3 regions of the Novosphingobium sp. CECT 9465 genome follow, and region 3 is predicted to be linked to each of the others. Evidence: predicted binding sites of a transcription regulator. Region 3 holds the regulator's gene; each other region holds the start of a gene.
What was found. The regulator LexA, encoded in region 3, represses DNA repair genes until DNA is damaged. The targets are predictions, from matches to a motif close to GTTCCNCNCTTGTTCT.
Positions count from the first base shown of each region.

Region 1: recA (recombinase RecA) is a predicted target of LexA. The motif match lies at 2,633-2,648, and genes of this name have one in related genera.
Region 2: rmuC (DNA recombination protein RmuC) is a predicted target of LexA. The motif match lies at 3,192-3,207, and genes of this name have one in related genera.

Region 1 is NZ_CAKLBX010000001.1:2,504,883-2,510,206, reverse strand. It holds gene LUA85_RS12075 (adenylate kinase) at 1-113, shown strand, start outside; gene LUA85_RS12070 (SRPBCC domain-containing protein) at 162-899, shown strand; gene gdhA (NADP-specific glutamate dehydrogenase) at 1,052-2,407, shown strand; gene recA (recombinase RecA) at 2,721-3,791, shown strand; gene LUA85_RS12055 (class I SAM-dependent methyltransferase) at 3,992-4,822, shown strand; gene alaS (alanine--tRNA ligase) at 4,866-5,324, shown strand, end outside.
Region 2 is NZ_CAKLBX010000001.1:588,649-593,972, reverse strand. It holds gene truA (tRNA pseudouridine(38-40) synthase TruA) at 1-199, opposite strand, end outside; gene fmt (methionyl-tRNA formyltransferase) at 311-1,201, opposite strand; gene recR (recombination mediator RecR) at 1,360-1,956, shown strand; gene def (peptide deformylase) at 2,081-2,647, shown strand; gene LUA85_RS02850 (four-helix bundle copper-binding protein) at 2,663-3,073, opposite strand; gene rmuC (DNA recombination protein RmuC) at 3,245-4,741, shown strand; gene LUA85_RS02840 (hypothetical protein) at 4,738-5,324, shown strand, end outside.
Region 3 is NZ_CAKLBX010000001.1:1,640,877-1,646,200, forward strand. It holds gene LUA85_RS07975 (ComEC/Rec2 family competence protein) at 1-2,171, shown strand, start outside; gene lexA (transcriptional repressor LexA) at 2,609-3,313, opposite strand; gene LUA85_RS07985 (molybdopterin molybdotransferase MoeA) at 3,371-4,576, opposite strand; gene moaC (cyclic pyranopterin monophosphate synthase MoaC) at 4,573-5,046, opposite strand.

The DNA.
Region 1 (5,324 bases), 860 kb from region 3:
CCGCGCCGATCCTGCCAATCTACGACGCGAAGGGCATTGTCGCGCGCGTCGATGGCATGGCGGAAATGGACGACGTGACAGCAGCCATTGAGGCAATCTTCACGGCGCGCTAATCATCGTGCCGGTTCGCCCGTCCCGGCGCGGACGGGAGTGTCGATCCGATGCGCAGGCTTTTGATAATTTCGGCGGCGGGGCTTTCGGGCCTCGCCGTTCCTGCATCTGCGGAAGTCATCCAGAAGAGCGATGCGGGCTTTGTCGCCAGAGTGGTCGGTGAGGTGGCCGCAACGCCTGCGGAAGCGTGGAAGGCGTTCGTGACGCCCGCCCAATGGTGGAGCGGGGCACATACATTTTCGGGGGCAGCGGCAAACCTCACGCTGGACCCGACCGCAAACGGTTGCTTTTGCGAAAAGATGCCAGTGCCCAAGGACGCGCCTGCCGGCCAAAAGCCGGGATCGGTGATGCACATGCGGGTGCTTTATGCTGAACCATATCGTGCGCTCCGGCTATCGGGCGGGCTTGGCCCGCTTCAATCCGAGGCTGTTACGGGCACGATGACGGTGACGTTCAAGCCAGTCGACGGTCCTGCGGGCAAGGGCACACGCATCTTGTGGGAATACGTTGTCGGCGGTTACATGCGCTACAAGACCGACACGATTTCCGCTGCGGTGGACAAGGTTCTGGCCGATCAGTTGCTGGGCCTGATCAAGCAGGTCGGGCCATTGAAGCCCGCGCCCGTGGCGACAAGGGCAGACGACATTCTGCCAGAAGACGTTGTGACATCGGACGAGCCTGCGTTCACCCCCGATCCAGCCAAAGATGAGGCGGCGGCCGGTGAATCGGTCAAGGCGGCGCTGGACAGGATGTTCAGGAAGAAGGAGGAAAAGCCTCCGCGCCGATAACAATGCGCATCGCCGCTTTTGCCGCGCGCAAAAGGCGCTAGTCTTACCACCATAACACCGCGACTCGGCCATCCCGGCAGAAGTTGCGGGAAAACGGGCCGCATCTGCCACCACAGGAAGCCCGAAATGGGCTTGGATCAGGGGAGAGTATCGTGGCCGTTTCCGATCATGTCGATTTGCCGACGTTCATGGAGGGCGTGAAAAAGCGCAATCCATACCAGCCGGAATTTGTCCAGGCGGTGCAAGAAGTCGCCGAAGACATCTTCGAGTTCATGCAGGACAAGGAAGAGTATCACTCGCAGCAAATCCTGCGCCGCATTGCGGAGCCTGACCGGGTGGTCTCGTTCCGGGTGTGCTGGGAGGACGACAAGGGCAACATTCGTGTGCAGCGTGGCTGGCGCGTTCAGAACAACAATGCGATCGGTCCCTACAAGGGCGGCATCCGCTTCCACCCTTCGGTAACGGAATCGGTGCTGAAGTTCCTGGCGTTCGAACAGACTTTCAAAAATGCCCTGACGGGATTGCCGATGGGCGGGGGCAAGGGCGGTTCCAACTTCAACCCCAAGGGCAAGAGCGTGCGTGAAATCATGCGCTTCTGCCAAAGCTTCATGACCGAGCTTTATCGCCATATTGGGGCGGACATCGACGTCCCTGCGGGCGACATCGGCGTCGGCGGGCGCGAGATCGGTTTCATGTTCGGCCAGTACAAGCGCATCACCAACAATTTTACGGGCGTGCTGACGGGCAAGGGTCTGGAATGGGGCGGTTCGCTGATCCGCACCGAGGCGACGGGATATGGTGCGGTCTATTTCCTCGCCAACATGCTGGCGACCAGGGGTGAGGATCTTGCCGGCAAGACGGCGGTGATTTCCGGTTCGGGCAACGTCGCCACACATGCCGCAGAGAAGATTGTGCAACTTGGCGGCAAGGTGCTGACGCTGTCTGATTCGGGTGGCTATATCCATGACCCGGACGGGATCGATCAGGAAAAGATCGACTGGGTGAAAAGCCACAAGACGCATCGGCGTGGCCGGATCGAGGAATATGTCGAAGCCTACCCAGGCGCCTCATTCCACGCGGGCAAGACACCATGGGGTGTACCTTGCGATGTCGCGCTGCCCTGCGCCACGCAGAACGAATTGCTGGGCGACGATGCGCGCTTGCTGATCGCCAATGGCTGCAAGGCCGTGGCCGAAGGCGCGAACATGCCGACTGATCTCGACGGTGTGCACGTCTTCAAGGCGGCCAAGATCCTCTACGCGCCGGGCAAGGCATCGAACGCTGGCGGCGTTGCGGTTTCCGGGCTTGAAATGAGCCAGAATTCCGAACGCCGTTCGTGGAAGGAAGAAGAACTGCAGCAGATGCTCAAGGACATCATGGCAGGCATCCACAAGTCCTGCCTTGCCTATGGCGATCAGGGCGGCGGCTATATTGACTATGTCAAAGGCGCCAATATCGCTGGCTTCAAGAAAGTGGCCGATGCCATGCTGGCGTTCGGCGTGGTCTGATCGCGGGCGACTGCGGGCCTGATCTGGATTGTGACCGGGACCGGTTGCAGCGGCGCGAATCATTCGCCGTTGCAACCGGTTCTTTCATTTCCGAAGCATCTCGTGGTTGCTCACGTACCCCCTTTTGAACCTTTCCCACAGGCGCGGGACGCTGCGCCGTGACGGATTTTGCTTTCCGGTATAGAGGTTTGGCAACTGTTGCCTCCATAGTGGAGAAATATTTTCGTTCACCACTTGTTCCATGAGAACGGAACAAGTACATAACCCTTGTTGACGGTTCATGCGAGCCAACTCTAGCAAGGGACAAGTAGCCATGGCGGCACAGCTCAAGCTCATCGAGGAAGGTAAGACCAAGGACATGGATCGTCAGAAGGCGCTCGACGCAGCCCTTGCGCAGATTGATCGTGCGTTCGGCAAGGGTTCGGCAATGAAGCTGGGCTCAAAGGAAACCATGCAGGTTGAAGCCATTTCGACCGGCTCGCTGGGGCTGGACATTGCGCTTGGCGTGGGTGGTCTGCCGCGCGGGCGCGTGATCGAGATCTATGGCCCCGAAAGCTCAGGCAAGACCACGCTGGCCTTGCATGTCATCGCCGAAGCACAGAAGGGCGGCGGCACGGCGGCATTCATCGATGCGGAACACGCGCTCGATCCAGTCTATGCGCGCAAGCTGGGCGTCAACATCGATGAACTGATCGTGTCGCAGCCGGATACGGGCGAACAAGCCCTGGAGATCGTGGATACGCTGGTGCGTTCGAACGCGATTGACGTACTGGTGGTGGACTCGGTTGCTGCGCTTGTGCCCCGTGCTGAAATCGAAGGCGAGATGGGCGACAGCCACGTCGGCCTTCAGGCCCGCCTGATGAGCCAGTCGCTGCGCAAGCTGACCGGCTCGATCAGCCGTTCGCGCTGCATGGTGATCTTCATCAATCAGCTGCGCATGAAGATCGGCGTGATGTACGGCAATCCAGAGACGACGACGGGCGGTAACGCGCTCAAGTTCTATGCCTCGGTCCGTCTCGATATCCGCCGCACCGGGCAGATCAAGGACCGCGATGAAATCGTCGGCAATGCCACGCGCGTAAAAGTGGTGAAGAACAAGGTTGCCCCGCCGTTCAAGCAGGTCGAATTCGATATCATGTATGGTGAGGGTATTTCAAAGATCGGGGAAATTCTCGATCTTGGCGTCAAGGCGGGCGTTGTCGAGAAATCCGGCGCCTGGTTCAGCTACGATTCCATTCGCATCGGGCAGGGGCGTGAAAACTCGAAGAACTTCCTGCGCGACAATCCAGAGATCTGCAACCGCATCGAAGCCGCGATCCGTGGCCGCACCGATCAGGTTGCCGAAGGACTGATGTCAGGCCCGGACGCGGACGACGACACCTGATCCTTCAAGGCGACGACCTGCATTTCGATTTTTGCAGGTGTCAGCCAGAACCAGAAGCCCGCGTGTTCCCCGGCAGGAGCATGCGGGCTTTGGTTGTCATATGCATATATCTGCAGGGCTGCGGATCGCGCGGTTGGTCCTCGCAGTGGTTGGGGTTTGTGCGACTTGTGCTTCGATCAACGCGACCTTACCAGTGACCCATGACGGATAAAGCGCAATGGCAGGGGGGCGTGGGCCGCAACTGGGCGGACGCATGGCAGCGCACTGACATCACGTTCAGTGAACTTACGCCGCGCCTGCTGGCAGCGATCGCCGCCGAACCCGGCCGCAGGATCGTAGATGTCGGCTGTGGCGCGGGAGAGGTTGCCATTGCCATCGCGCTTGCAAGGCCGGATACCTGCGTGACTGGCGTCGATGTTTCGCCCGATCTTGTCGAGGCAGCACAGGCACGCGCGTCCGGCATGTCCGGGGTGTCGTTTGTCCTGGCAAACGCCGCCGAATGGATTGCGCCGGATGGTGCACCGGATCTGTACATATCCCGCCACGGGGTAATGTTCTTCGACGACCCGCCGACGGCTTTTGCGCATCTTGCTGCATCAGCATCACCGGGAGCGCGATTTGTGTTCTCGTGTTTCCGTTCCGCGTCCGAGAATGCCTGGGCGTCGGCCATTGCGGGGTTGCTGTCGCAGGCCCCCGAACCGGAAACCCGGCCTTTCGCCCCCGGACCGTTCGCATTTGCCGAACCGGATCACGTCCGTCTGTGCATGGCGGGCTGGCGCGACGTTGCTTTCGCTCCTGTGGATTTTTCCTATATTGCAGGAACAGGGCCGAATGCAGTCGCCGAGGCGATGGCACTGTTCCGCCGAATCGGTCCTGCAGCATCGGCAATGCGGACCTTGCCCGAACCCGATCGTGCAGATTTCGAAAGCCGTCTGCTTGAACTGGTCGAGGCGCATTGCGATGGCGAAAAGGTCGCCTTTCCTGCAGCGGCCTGGCTGGTAACCGCCACGTCCGATTACAGTCATGGATGAAACGTGCTTGTAGCACGTCCAACGCTCGCCTAATCGGCAGGCTATGACTTCCACGAACGAAATCCGCCGGTCCTTCCTCGATTACTTCGGCTCGCAGGGCCATGATGTGGTGCAGTCCGCACCGCTGGTGCCGTATAATGATCCGACGCTGATGTTCACCAACGCGGGGATGGTGCCTTTCAAGAACGTATTCACGGGTCTTGAGACGCGCGTCGTACCCCGTGCCACATCCTCGCAGAAGTGCGTGCGCGCAGGTGGCAAGCACAACGATCTCGACAACGTGGGTTATACCGCGCGGCATCACACCTTCTTCGAGATGCTCGGAAACTTTTCGTTCGGCGATTACTTCAAGGAGCAGGCGATCACGCATGCGTGGACGCTGCTGACCCGCGAATGGGGCCTGCCGAAAGAAAAGCTGGTTGCCACGGTCTATCACACCGATGACGAGGCGTTCGAGCTGTGGAAGAAGATCGCAGGATTACCGGAAGACCGCATCATCCGC
Region 2 (5,324 bases), 1.1 Mb from region 3:
CAAGATCGAAATGCGCGCGCATGCCCAGCGCGTGGACACCCGCATCGGTCCGCCCGGCAGCATGGACGCGCACCTCTTCGCCGGTCACCCCGAACGCGGCTTCCTCGACCGCCTGCTGCACCGATGGCCCGTGCGATTGGCGCTGGAAGCCTTGGTAGGACGCGCCGTTCCATTCGAGGGTGAGAGCGAAGCGGGTCACGTTGCGCTCCACCACCCCCCAACCCCCTCCTCTGAAGAGGAGGGGGAGCAGGTTGCGCTACCTAAAAGCCCCCTCCTCTTCAGAGGAGGGGATTGGGGGTGGTGGCGCACTTCAGCCAAGGCACGTCCCCGAAGCAACCGTCCGCCCGCGCAACAGCGAGGCGACATCCATCGCAGGCCGTCCGGCGCGCTGAATCAGCGTGGGGCGGATCGCGCCGGACGCACAGGCAATGGTCAGCGCATCGTCCAGCGTGGTCCCTGCAACGCCCGCACCTTCCACACACTCCGCCGCCAACACACGGTAGCGCTCGCCGTCGAGTTCGAAGAATGCGCCCGGAGCAGGAGCGAACGCGCGGATTTGCCGTTCCACCTCCACCGCCGGACGCTTGAAATCGAGCCGACTTTCGGCCTTGTCTATCTTTTGGGCGTAAGTCACGCCCTCCTCTGGCTGGACGACCGGAGGGTAGGCCGTGAGATCGGCCAGCACCTGCACCATCAGGCTTGCGCCCTTCTCCGCCAGTTCAATGGTGAGTTCGCCTGCGGTCTTTCCTGCCACCGGCGTTTCCACTTTCGCCAGCATCGGCCCGGTATCGAGGCCGCGCTCCATCTGCATGATGGTGACGCCGGTCAGGTCGTCGCCCGCAAGGATCGCGCGCTGCACCGGCGCGGCACCGCGCCAGCGCGGCAGGAGCGAGCCGTGGACGTTGAGGCAACCGAGGCGAGGCGCATCCAGCACCGCCTGCGGCAGGATCAGGCCGTATGCGGCGACTACCGCCAGATCGGCTTCCAACGCGGCAAGCGCCGTCTGCTCGTCCGCGGCTTTGAGCGAAACCGGAGTGCGCACTTCGATGCCATGGGCCTCTGCCGCCAGTTGCACGGCTGAGGGTTGCAGCTTCTTGCCCCGGCCCGCCGGACGCGGCGGCTGGCTGTAGACGGCAACCACCTGATGCCCTGCGGCCACAAGCGCGTTCAGCGTCGGCACCGCGAAATCGGGGGTTCCCATGAAGATGATGCGCGCCAACCGATGTTCCCCGTTATCGTCATTGTGAGCGTAGCGAAGCAATCCAGAGCCACACGCGCAGCCCACTGGATTGCTTCGCTAGGCTCGCAATGACGAAAAGACACTTTCCTGCAAACGCCGCAGTCCCTATCCCCCCCCGAATGGCATCGCAAGAGATCGAGGCATTATCGGGCGCGTTGGCCCGCCTTCCAGGGCTGGGACCGCGTTCGGCCCGGCGCGCAGTGCTGTGGCTGATCAAGCGCCGCGAGACCGCGCTGGAGCAACTGCTCAATGCGCTGCGCCAGGTGCAGGAACTGCTGGTAGAATGCGACACTTGCGGCAATGTCGATACCACCAACCCTTGCGGCATCTGCGCTGACCCGCGCCGCGACATGCGCTCGATCTGCGTGGTCGAGGAAGTGGCGGACCTTTGGGCGCTCGACCGCGCGCGGCTGTTCACCGGCAAGTATCACGTGCTTGGCGGGCGCTTGTCCGCGCTGGAAGGCGTGCGGCCCGAAGACCTGACCATCGGCAAGTTGCTCGACCGCGTAAGCCAAGGCGGCGTGGACGAAGTGGTGCTGGCCATGAACGCCACGCTGGAAGGGCAGACCACCGCGCATTACATCGCGGAGCGACTTGAGGGCATGACGGTGCGCGTGACGCAACTGGCGCATGGCCTGCCGGTGGGCGGTGAACTCGATTATCTGGACGAAGGCACATTGGCCCAAGCGTTGCGGGCGCGGCGGCCGGTGGGGTGACATGTCCACCCCCTCCCGCTTGCGGGAGGGGAGCGAGACTTGCGCTTCTGCAAGAAGCGTTAGCCGCAGCGGGGTGGGTTTTCTGCACCTTGCGAGTCGGCTTCATCTTGCTTATCTGGCGCTTATGGCCATTCTCGAAATCCTTGAAGTTCCCGATCCGCGTTTGAAGCAGGTCTCCGTCCCCGTCGAAAAGTTCGATGACGAACTGCGCACGCTGGTAGCCGACATGTTCGAGACGATGTACGATGCGCCCGGCATCGGGCTTGCCGCCATCCAGGTGGGCGTGCCGCTGCGTGTGCTGGTGATCGATCTTCAACCCGAAGACCCGGACGCGGAACCTGTCGCCTGCGATCATGATGGCAACCACCATCATCATACGCCGACCAAGCGCGAGCCGCAGGTGTTCATCAATCCCGAAATCCTCGATCCTTCGGAAGAGCACACGCTCTATCAGGAGGGCTGCCTTTCGGTGCCGGAGATCTACGCCGAAGTCGAACGCCCCTCGCGCATCCGCGCGCGCTGGCAAGATCTGGAGGGCAATGCCCACGAACAGGACATGGACGGCCTGATGGCGACCTGCCTGCAGCACGAAATGGACCACCTCGAAGGCATCCTGTTCATCGATCACCTCTCGCGCCTCAAGCGCAACATGGCGATCAAGAAGCTGGAAAAGCTGCGTAAGGTGGCTTGATGGCGTGAGGCCGCATTACGCGGCCTCGTGCACTTCCCTTTCCAGATCGGCAAGCGCGCTACGGCAGTCATCGGCGCATTCGCGGCACATCTGCGCGCAACGTCGGCAGTGCGGATTGTCATGATTGGCACACTCTGCCTCGCAGATTTCGCAAGCCTTGATGCACACCGCCAATTGCGCGCGGATCAGTTCACGGTTCGATCCGGTCCGGCGCATGGCGATACGCGCGGTCGTGGCACACACTTCCGAACAATCGAGGCAGGTGCGCACACACTGGTTCATGTCCATCGGCTCGGCCAGACACGCATCGGCGCATGAATTGCAGATCGCAGAACAGTACATCGCGTGTTTGACCGAGAGGCCGAGCGATTCGTTGTAATTGTCACCCACCTGCGGGTGTTCGGAAATCATCTTCTTGATCGACATGGGTAATTCTCCTTTGCCTGTGGTGACAGAGCGAAGCACGAGCCGCTCTGTTCCGACATTCACCCCACCTGTGGAACAGTCCATCCATCAGCTTGCTTCGACCGCCGACCCAGACTAGGTTCCGCTTTCGTTCTGCCGGAGGTTTGAGTGGAATCCGCCCAGTTAATCGTGATGTTCGTGGTCCTTGTCGCAGGCCTGGCCATCGGCTGGTTCCTCGGCTCGCGTCCCATTGCGGAATGGCGCGCGCGCCATGATGCGCGCGATGCCGATGCCAAGGTGCATGAGGGTACGGTCAAGGCGATGACCGTCGATCTTGCCGCGATGGGCGAGCGGGTGAAGGCCATGGATGCGCTCGCCGCCGAACTGGCCGAAGTGCGCCGCCATCGCGATGAACTGACCCCCGCGCTCGCCACCGCGTGCCAGCAGGCCGCCGATGCGGCGGTGATCCGCGCCGAACTGGCGCAAGTGCGCGCGGATCGCGAAGCGCTGAGCACCGCGCTTGAACGGTTGAAAGCGGACGCCGAAAACTTTGCCGAACAGAAGCGCATGTTGATCGAGGCACAGGACGTGTTGCGCAAGGAGTTCGAGAACGCGGGCAACAAGGTGCTGGAAAAGGCGCAGGAAACCTTCCTCGCGCGCGCGCAGGCCCGCTTCGAGGAAAGCGAGAAATCGAGCGGAGAGCGGCTCAAGGCGCTGCTTTCGCCGGTCGACCAGCGGCTTCGCAGCTATGAGGAGCAGGTCGGCAAACTGGAGAAAGAACGCGTCGATGCGTTCGGCAACCTGACCGGACTGATCCAGTCGATGCGCGATGGTCAGGAAGCGGTCCGTGCCGCCGCCGCGCAACTGGGCAATTCCTTGCGCAATGGCCCCAAGACGCGTGGACGCTGGGGTGAATTGCAGTTGCGCAACGTGCTCGAACAGTGCGGGCTTGCCGAACATACCGATTTCGTCACCGAACATTCGGTCGATACCGATGAAGGCCGCTTGCGCCCCGATGCCATCGTGCGGGTGCCCGGCAACAAACTGCTGGTGATCGACGCCAAGGTTTCGCTGAACGCCTATCAGGATGCGTTCGAAGCGGTGGACGATGACACCCGCAAGATCGCGCTGAACGCCCACGTCCAGTCCATGCGCAACCACATCCAGACGCTGGGGGCCAAGTCCTATCAGAGCCAGTTCGAGGAAGCGCCTGATTACGTGCTGATGTTCGTGCCGGGCGAACACTTCATCGCCGCCGCGCTGGAACGCGATCCGGGCTTGTGGGACTTTGCGTTCGAGCGCCGGGTGCTGCTGGCCAGCCCGACCAATCTTGTGGCGATTGCGCGGACGGTGGCGCAAGTCTGGCGGCAGGATGGCCTTGCGCGCGAGGCGCGCGAGATCGGGCGCATGGGGGGTGAGCTTTATGACCGCCTGGCCGTGGCCGCCGAACATCTCAAGCGTGTGGGCAACGGTCTCGACAGCGCAGTGACGAATTACAACAAGTTCGTCGGCAGCTTCGAACGCAATGTCCTGTCCGCCGGGCGCCGGCTGAAGGACAAGCATATCGAAATCGGCAAGCGTGAGGTAGAAGAAGTGCCGCTGGTCGAATCCGCACCGCGCTATGCCGATGCAGAACCGGCGGCTCTGGCAGCACTCGACGCCGACGAAGGAGATGTGCGTACCGGATGAGCGGACGGGCAAGTTCAGCGCTGATCGCGGCGCTCTGGCTGCTGCTGGCCGGATGCGAGCGCGAGGCGGTGCCTGTTCCTGCCATATCTGCCAGCGCTGCGTCCGTGGGCAAGTCGAGCGCCCTGCCCTCGCCCGAACCGCTTTCCAGCCCTTCGCCGGTGGCCAGTGGGGAGACTGTCGGGCTTGCGGGCATACGTTATGCGCCCCGCGACGATTGTGCGGCCGCGCCGGGCTGGCCCGCATTCCGCAAGGCGCTGGTTTCCGCAATCCGCGCAAGAGACGGCGCGGCGCTTGCAGCCCTGGCCTCACCCGACATCACGCTCGACTATGGCGGGGGGAGCGGGATTGAGGAATTGCAGAAACGGCTTGCCGATCCCGAACGGCAATTATGGGCGGAACTCGGTGCGATCCTGCCATTGGGCTGCGCGGTGGAGGGCGGACTGGCAGCGATGCCGTGGGTGTTCTGGAATGTGCCCGACGACGTGGACAGCTACAGCGCCATGGTGGTCACCGGCGATGACGTGGCCTTGCTGGACAGCCCTAAGGGCAAGGACAAGGGCAATGTCGGATGGTTCATCGTCAA
Region 3 (5,324 bases):
TGTGGCTGGTCGTCGCCTTTGCCTCAGGCATCGTTGCCTGGATCGCATTGCCCGGCCCGGAGCACTGGATCGCCATGCTGCTGGGCATGTCCGGGCTGGCGCTGCTTTCATCCGTCCTGCTTGATGAGATACGGTGCGGGCATCTGCGGCTTGCCATATTGGGCCTTGGCGCCATGGCTTGCGCCGGGATGACGACGATCTGGGTCAAGTCCGAACTGGTCGGCCAACCTGGCATCGCCAGTCCGCGCGTGGCTTGGCTGCAAGGGAGGGTGATAGAGCGGCGGGAAGAACCCGCAAAAGCGCGGGCAAGGCTGGTCCTGCGTGTTCCGCTGGATGGGTACCCTTCGCCCGTGATGGTCCGGGTCAATCTGCCGAGGGAAAAGGATAACCCCGCCGCGCCGCAAGGCGCCGAGGTCCGCTTGCGCGCAAGGCTTATGCCCCCTGCGCCGCCGATGCTGCCGGGCGGATACGACTTTGCCCGAACCGCATGGTTTGGCGGTATTGCCGCCACCGGCTCGGTCCTCAGCAAGGTTCAGGTCCTGCGCGAATCGGATCGCAGCACCACCTTGCGCGGGGTGCAGGCATCTCTGGCCGCGCATATCCGTTCGATGCTGGCGGGGTCCCCCGGCAATATCGCCGCGGCACTCGCCAGCGGGGATCGGGGCGCGATTTCGACGTTTGATGAAGATGCGATGCGCGATGCAGGGCTGACGCACCTGCTCTCGATCAGCGGCCTGCACGTCAGCGCGCTGGTCGGCTTCGTCTATTGGCTGTTCGCCCGCGCGCTTGCACTGCTGCCCTGGATCGCGCTGCGCATTCGCGTGCCCATCGCCGCCGCGCTGGCAGGTGCCTTGGCCGGAATTGCCTATACCCTACTCACCGGCGCGGAAGTTCCGACCGTGCGATCGTGTATCGGCGCGCTGCTGGTACTGGTGGCGCTCGCCCTGGGGCGTGATCCGCTGTCGCTCAGGCTTGTGGCGGTCGGCGGGCTGCTGGTCGTGCTGTTCTGGCCCGAAGCGGTCGTCGGTCCCAGCTTTCAGATGAGTTTTGCCGCGGTCATCGCCATCATTGCATTTCATTCCGCCGCCCCGGTGCGGGGATTTCTGACCGCCGAACATCACGGACCGCTTGTACGCATGGGCCGCAGCCTGATCCTGCTGCTGGCCACCGGCGTGGTCATCGAAATGGCGTTGATGCCCATCGGTCTGTTCCACTTTCACCGCGCAGGCGTCTACGGCGCGCTGGCAAACGTGATCGCCATTCCGCTGACCACATTCGTCACCATGCCGCTGATGGGTATCGCGCTGATACTCGACCTTGCAGGCCTTGGCGCGCCGGTATGGTGGCTCGTCGGCAAGTCGCTGGAACTTTTGCTGGCCATAGCGCACTTCGTTGCCGCGCGTCCGGGCGCAGTCACGATGCTGCCGCCGGGCGCGCCATGGAGCTTTGCGCTGTTCATCGCCGGAATGCTGTGGCTCGCGCTGTGGACCGGGCGCGTTCGCCTGTGGGGCATTGTCCCGGCAGGCATCGCAATCTGCGCCATGATAGCAGCGCCCACGCCCGACATTCTGGTCACGGGCGACGGGCACCACGTTGGCATTACCGGGCAAGGCCGCGACCTCCTTTTCCTGCGGGCGGGGCGAGGGGACTACATGCGCGACAGCCTGCTCGAACTCGCCGGAATGGAAGGCGATCTACGCACCATCGAGGACTGGCCCGCCGCCCGGTGCAGCGCCGATTTCTGCACACTGGCCATTGTCAGGGGCGGCAGGCGTTTCGTCCTGCTGATGGCCCGGACCCGTGAATATGTCGACGATATGGACCTTGCCGCGGCCTGCGAACGCGCAGACATCGTCATAGCCGACCGGCGGCTGCCTTTCTCATGCCGCCCCCGGATGCTGAAGGCGGACCGCATATTCCTCGCGCAAACGGGCGGTATCACCATCAATCTTGCATCCGGGCGCATTCGCACAGTTGCCGAAGGGCAGGGACGGCAGGGCTGGTATCGCTGGCCGATCCCACCCTTGCCCGCAAAGTTCGATAAGCGCGCTGCAACTCGTGGACAGGTGACAGCGAGTTCCGCCGCCACTCTGCCCGCGCACCACGAACGATCGACCAGAGTTGAAAGACCTGTTGCCGAACACGTCAGGTCGGCACAACCGAACAGGTAGGCGCATTTTCAGGGATTCGTCGTTCCATCGATGCGGGAACTATCCACCGCAGACCCTGCCAAATTTCGCTTGCGGCAATCGGCGAAGCATTATGGCGATCGATGACGACCGTCATCGCATTGGCATATGCTTTTCCCCATTCGGTTGGCGATTATACCCTTTGCAAACATTATTTCGTCATTGCGAGGAGGCGAAGCCGACGAAGCAATCCAGCGCCGTTATACACTGCTCTGGATTGCTTCTCCCCGCTTCGCGGCGCTCGCAATGACGAAGCTGAAACTTGTGTTTGCAAAAGACATTATCGCCATTCGGTTAGCGTCAACTCGTTTCCAATCCCATCTCTCATCACGAACTGCCGTGCCAGTGCAGGGATGGTCCCCGGATCAAGTCCGGGGAGACGAGGAGGGTAAGACCATATGCAAAAGCGATAATCGCGATCAATGATAGCGGCGCAGCAATCCGGCGAGTTTGCCTTGCACGGCCACTTCATCGGGCCGGTAGAACTGGGGATCGTAGGCGGCATTGGCGGGATCGAGCCGGATCATGCCCTTTTCACGGTGGAGATACTTGAGCGTTGCTTCCTCTCCGCGTACCAGTGCAACGACGATTTCGCCATCGCGCGCGGCGTCGGTCTTGCGCACGAGCGCATAGTCACCATCGAAAATGCCAGCTTCGATCATGGAATCGCCCGACACTTCCAGTGCGTAATGCTCGCCCGCGCCAAGCAGTGCGGCAGGCACGGGCAAGGTTGCAGCCGTTTCAAGCGCCTCGATCGGCATGCCAGCGGCGATTTTGCCGTGTAGCGGCAATTCGATGACGTCATTCGCCGGCGCGGGTGTGGCCTTTGGCGCGGCGCGCGGCGGGGCGGCCACTGAAGCGATGTTGGCAGCCGGTTGCAACGGCGCCGAGGCAGGTTTGCTTACTGCGCTTTCAGGCTGGCGGATGACTTCCAGCGCGCGGGCGCGATTGGCCAGGCGGCGAATGAAGCCGCGCTCTTCCAGTGCCGAGATCAGGCGATGCACCCCCGACTTCGACTTGAGATCAAGCGCTTCCTTCATTTCCTCAAAACTGGGGGAAATGCCGGATTCTTCCAGACGGATCTGGATGAAGGTGAGCAGTTCATGCTGCTTGCGCGTCAACATTGGCGGTTCTCCGCGAGTGAACGAATGCGGAACGGATAAGCAACCAATTGCAACCCGTCAAGCAATACCGCCATTTTCGAGCAGGTAAACCGGAACATGCGCTCCTGTCGGCCTGGCATCGGCTCCGGCATCGCGCACGATCAGGGCGTTCGCGCGGGAAAGTGGGGATAGCGCCCCTGAATCCTGCAAGGGATCGAGCGCCACCGTGGCTCCATCCCACTGCGCCCGCAGGAATTCCATGCGACTTCCCCCCTTGCCCATCGGACCGGCGAGGCGGGCTGGAATCGTTCGCGGCAAAGGCTGCGCTGCGCCAAGCATGGCGCGCAGCAGCGGCATCAGGAACAGGAAGGCGGTGACATAGGCCGAAGCCGGATTTCCCGGCAGGCCGATGATGATCTGCGTGTTCCGCCTGGCAATGAGCAACGGTTTGCCCGGCTTTATCCCGACGCGCCAGAAATCGATGGTGGCGCCAATGGCTTCGAGCGCGGGGCGGACAAGATCATGGTCACCGACCGAAGCGCCGCCGCTGGTCACTATCACATCCGCATCGCGGGCGGCGTCCAGAGTGGCGGCAAGGTCTGCAAGGCTGTCTGCCACAGGGCCGCGGTGTGTGATTCGGGTGGGAAGCGCGGCGGCCATCGCGCACAGCATCGGTCCGTTGCTTGCCGGGAGCTGATGCAAATCCGGCAATTGGCCGGGCAGAACAAGTTCATCGCCGCTGTCGATGACGGTCAGCGAGATCGGGCGATGGACCGGGAGGTGGCTGTAGCCGCCTGCAATGGCGAGCGCGATCTGCGCGGGGCCGATGCGGCTGCCCGCCGCAATCAGCACGGAATGTTCGGCAAAGTCCATTCCGGCGGGACGGATATGCCGCTGGAGCGGCGCGGGCGCCTCGCCGGTCAGGCGCACCGCGTCGCCTTCGCGGGTGGCGTCTTCCTGCAACAGCACCATGTCCGCGCCTTGCGGAACGACCGCGCCGGTGCTGATCCGGGAGGCTTGGCCTTTGCCGATCGTGCCTGCGAACGGATGGCCCGCAGCGCTTTCCCCGATCACGTCGCACGGTCCGGGAAGGTCTGCGGAGCGCAAGGCATAGCCGTCCATGGCCGAGAGCGGCGCGGCGGGCTGGGTACGGCGGGCGTGCAGCGGGGCCGCGAGATAATGGCCGATGCATTCACCGACGGCGCGGTGTTCGACCGGAACGGCAGCGGCGAGCGCGAGCAGGCGCGCCTGCGCTTCGGCGAGGGGAAGCGGCGGCGTTCTCATTCGGGCGCTACCCAAATGCCGGACTTGCCGCCGCGCTTCTCGATCAGGCGGATACCTTCGATGACCATGCCTTTGTCCAGCGCCTTGGCCATGTCGTAGACGGTCAGCAGCGCGACCGATACGGCGGTGAGCGCTTCCATCTCGATCCCGGTCTTGCCTGTCAGAGAGGCGGTGGCGGTGCATTCCACACCGGTTTCGGTGAACGCAAAGTCCACGTTCACCGCGTCGAGCGCGAGGGGGTGGCACAGCGGGATCAGATCGCCGGTCTTCTTCGCGGCCATGATCCCGGCGATGCGCGCGGCGCCGAGCACGTCGCCCTTGGGCGCGTTGCCCTCGCGCACGGAGGCGAGCGTGGCCGCGTTCATGCGGATCGCACCCTTGGCGATGGCCACCCGGTGCGTCTCGGCCTTCGCACCGACATCGACCATCCGCGCGGTGCCGCCCGAATCGAGGTGAGTCAATCCGTTCATCCCAGCCCTAACTTCCCTGAACAGGTTTATACAGTCCAGAGCAAAACTCCGACGCCCCCGCTTTGGCCCGGAATGCGGGGCTTTTCAAGGAGAGTGCCACCTGACAAGGCGGCGAGCACGACCGGCGACGGTGCCGTGCACGAGAGATGTATCGGGCTGGAGAGAATACGATGATCGTACTATATCGAAAGTAAGTATAGTATATTCAAATAAAAATAGTCCACTTTGGTTCTGAGAATATGGAATGCTATAATATTTATATATCTCAATGCTTTCTG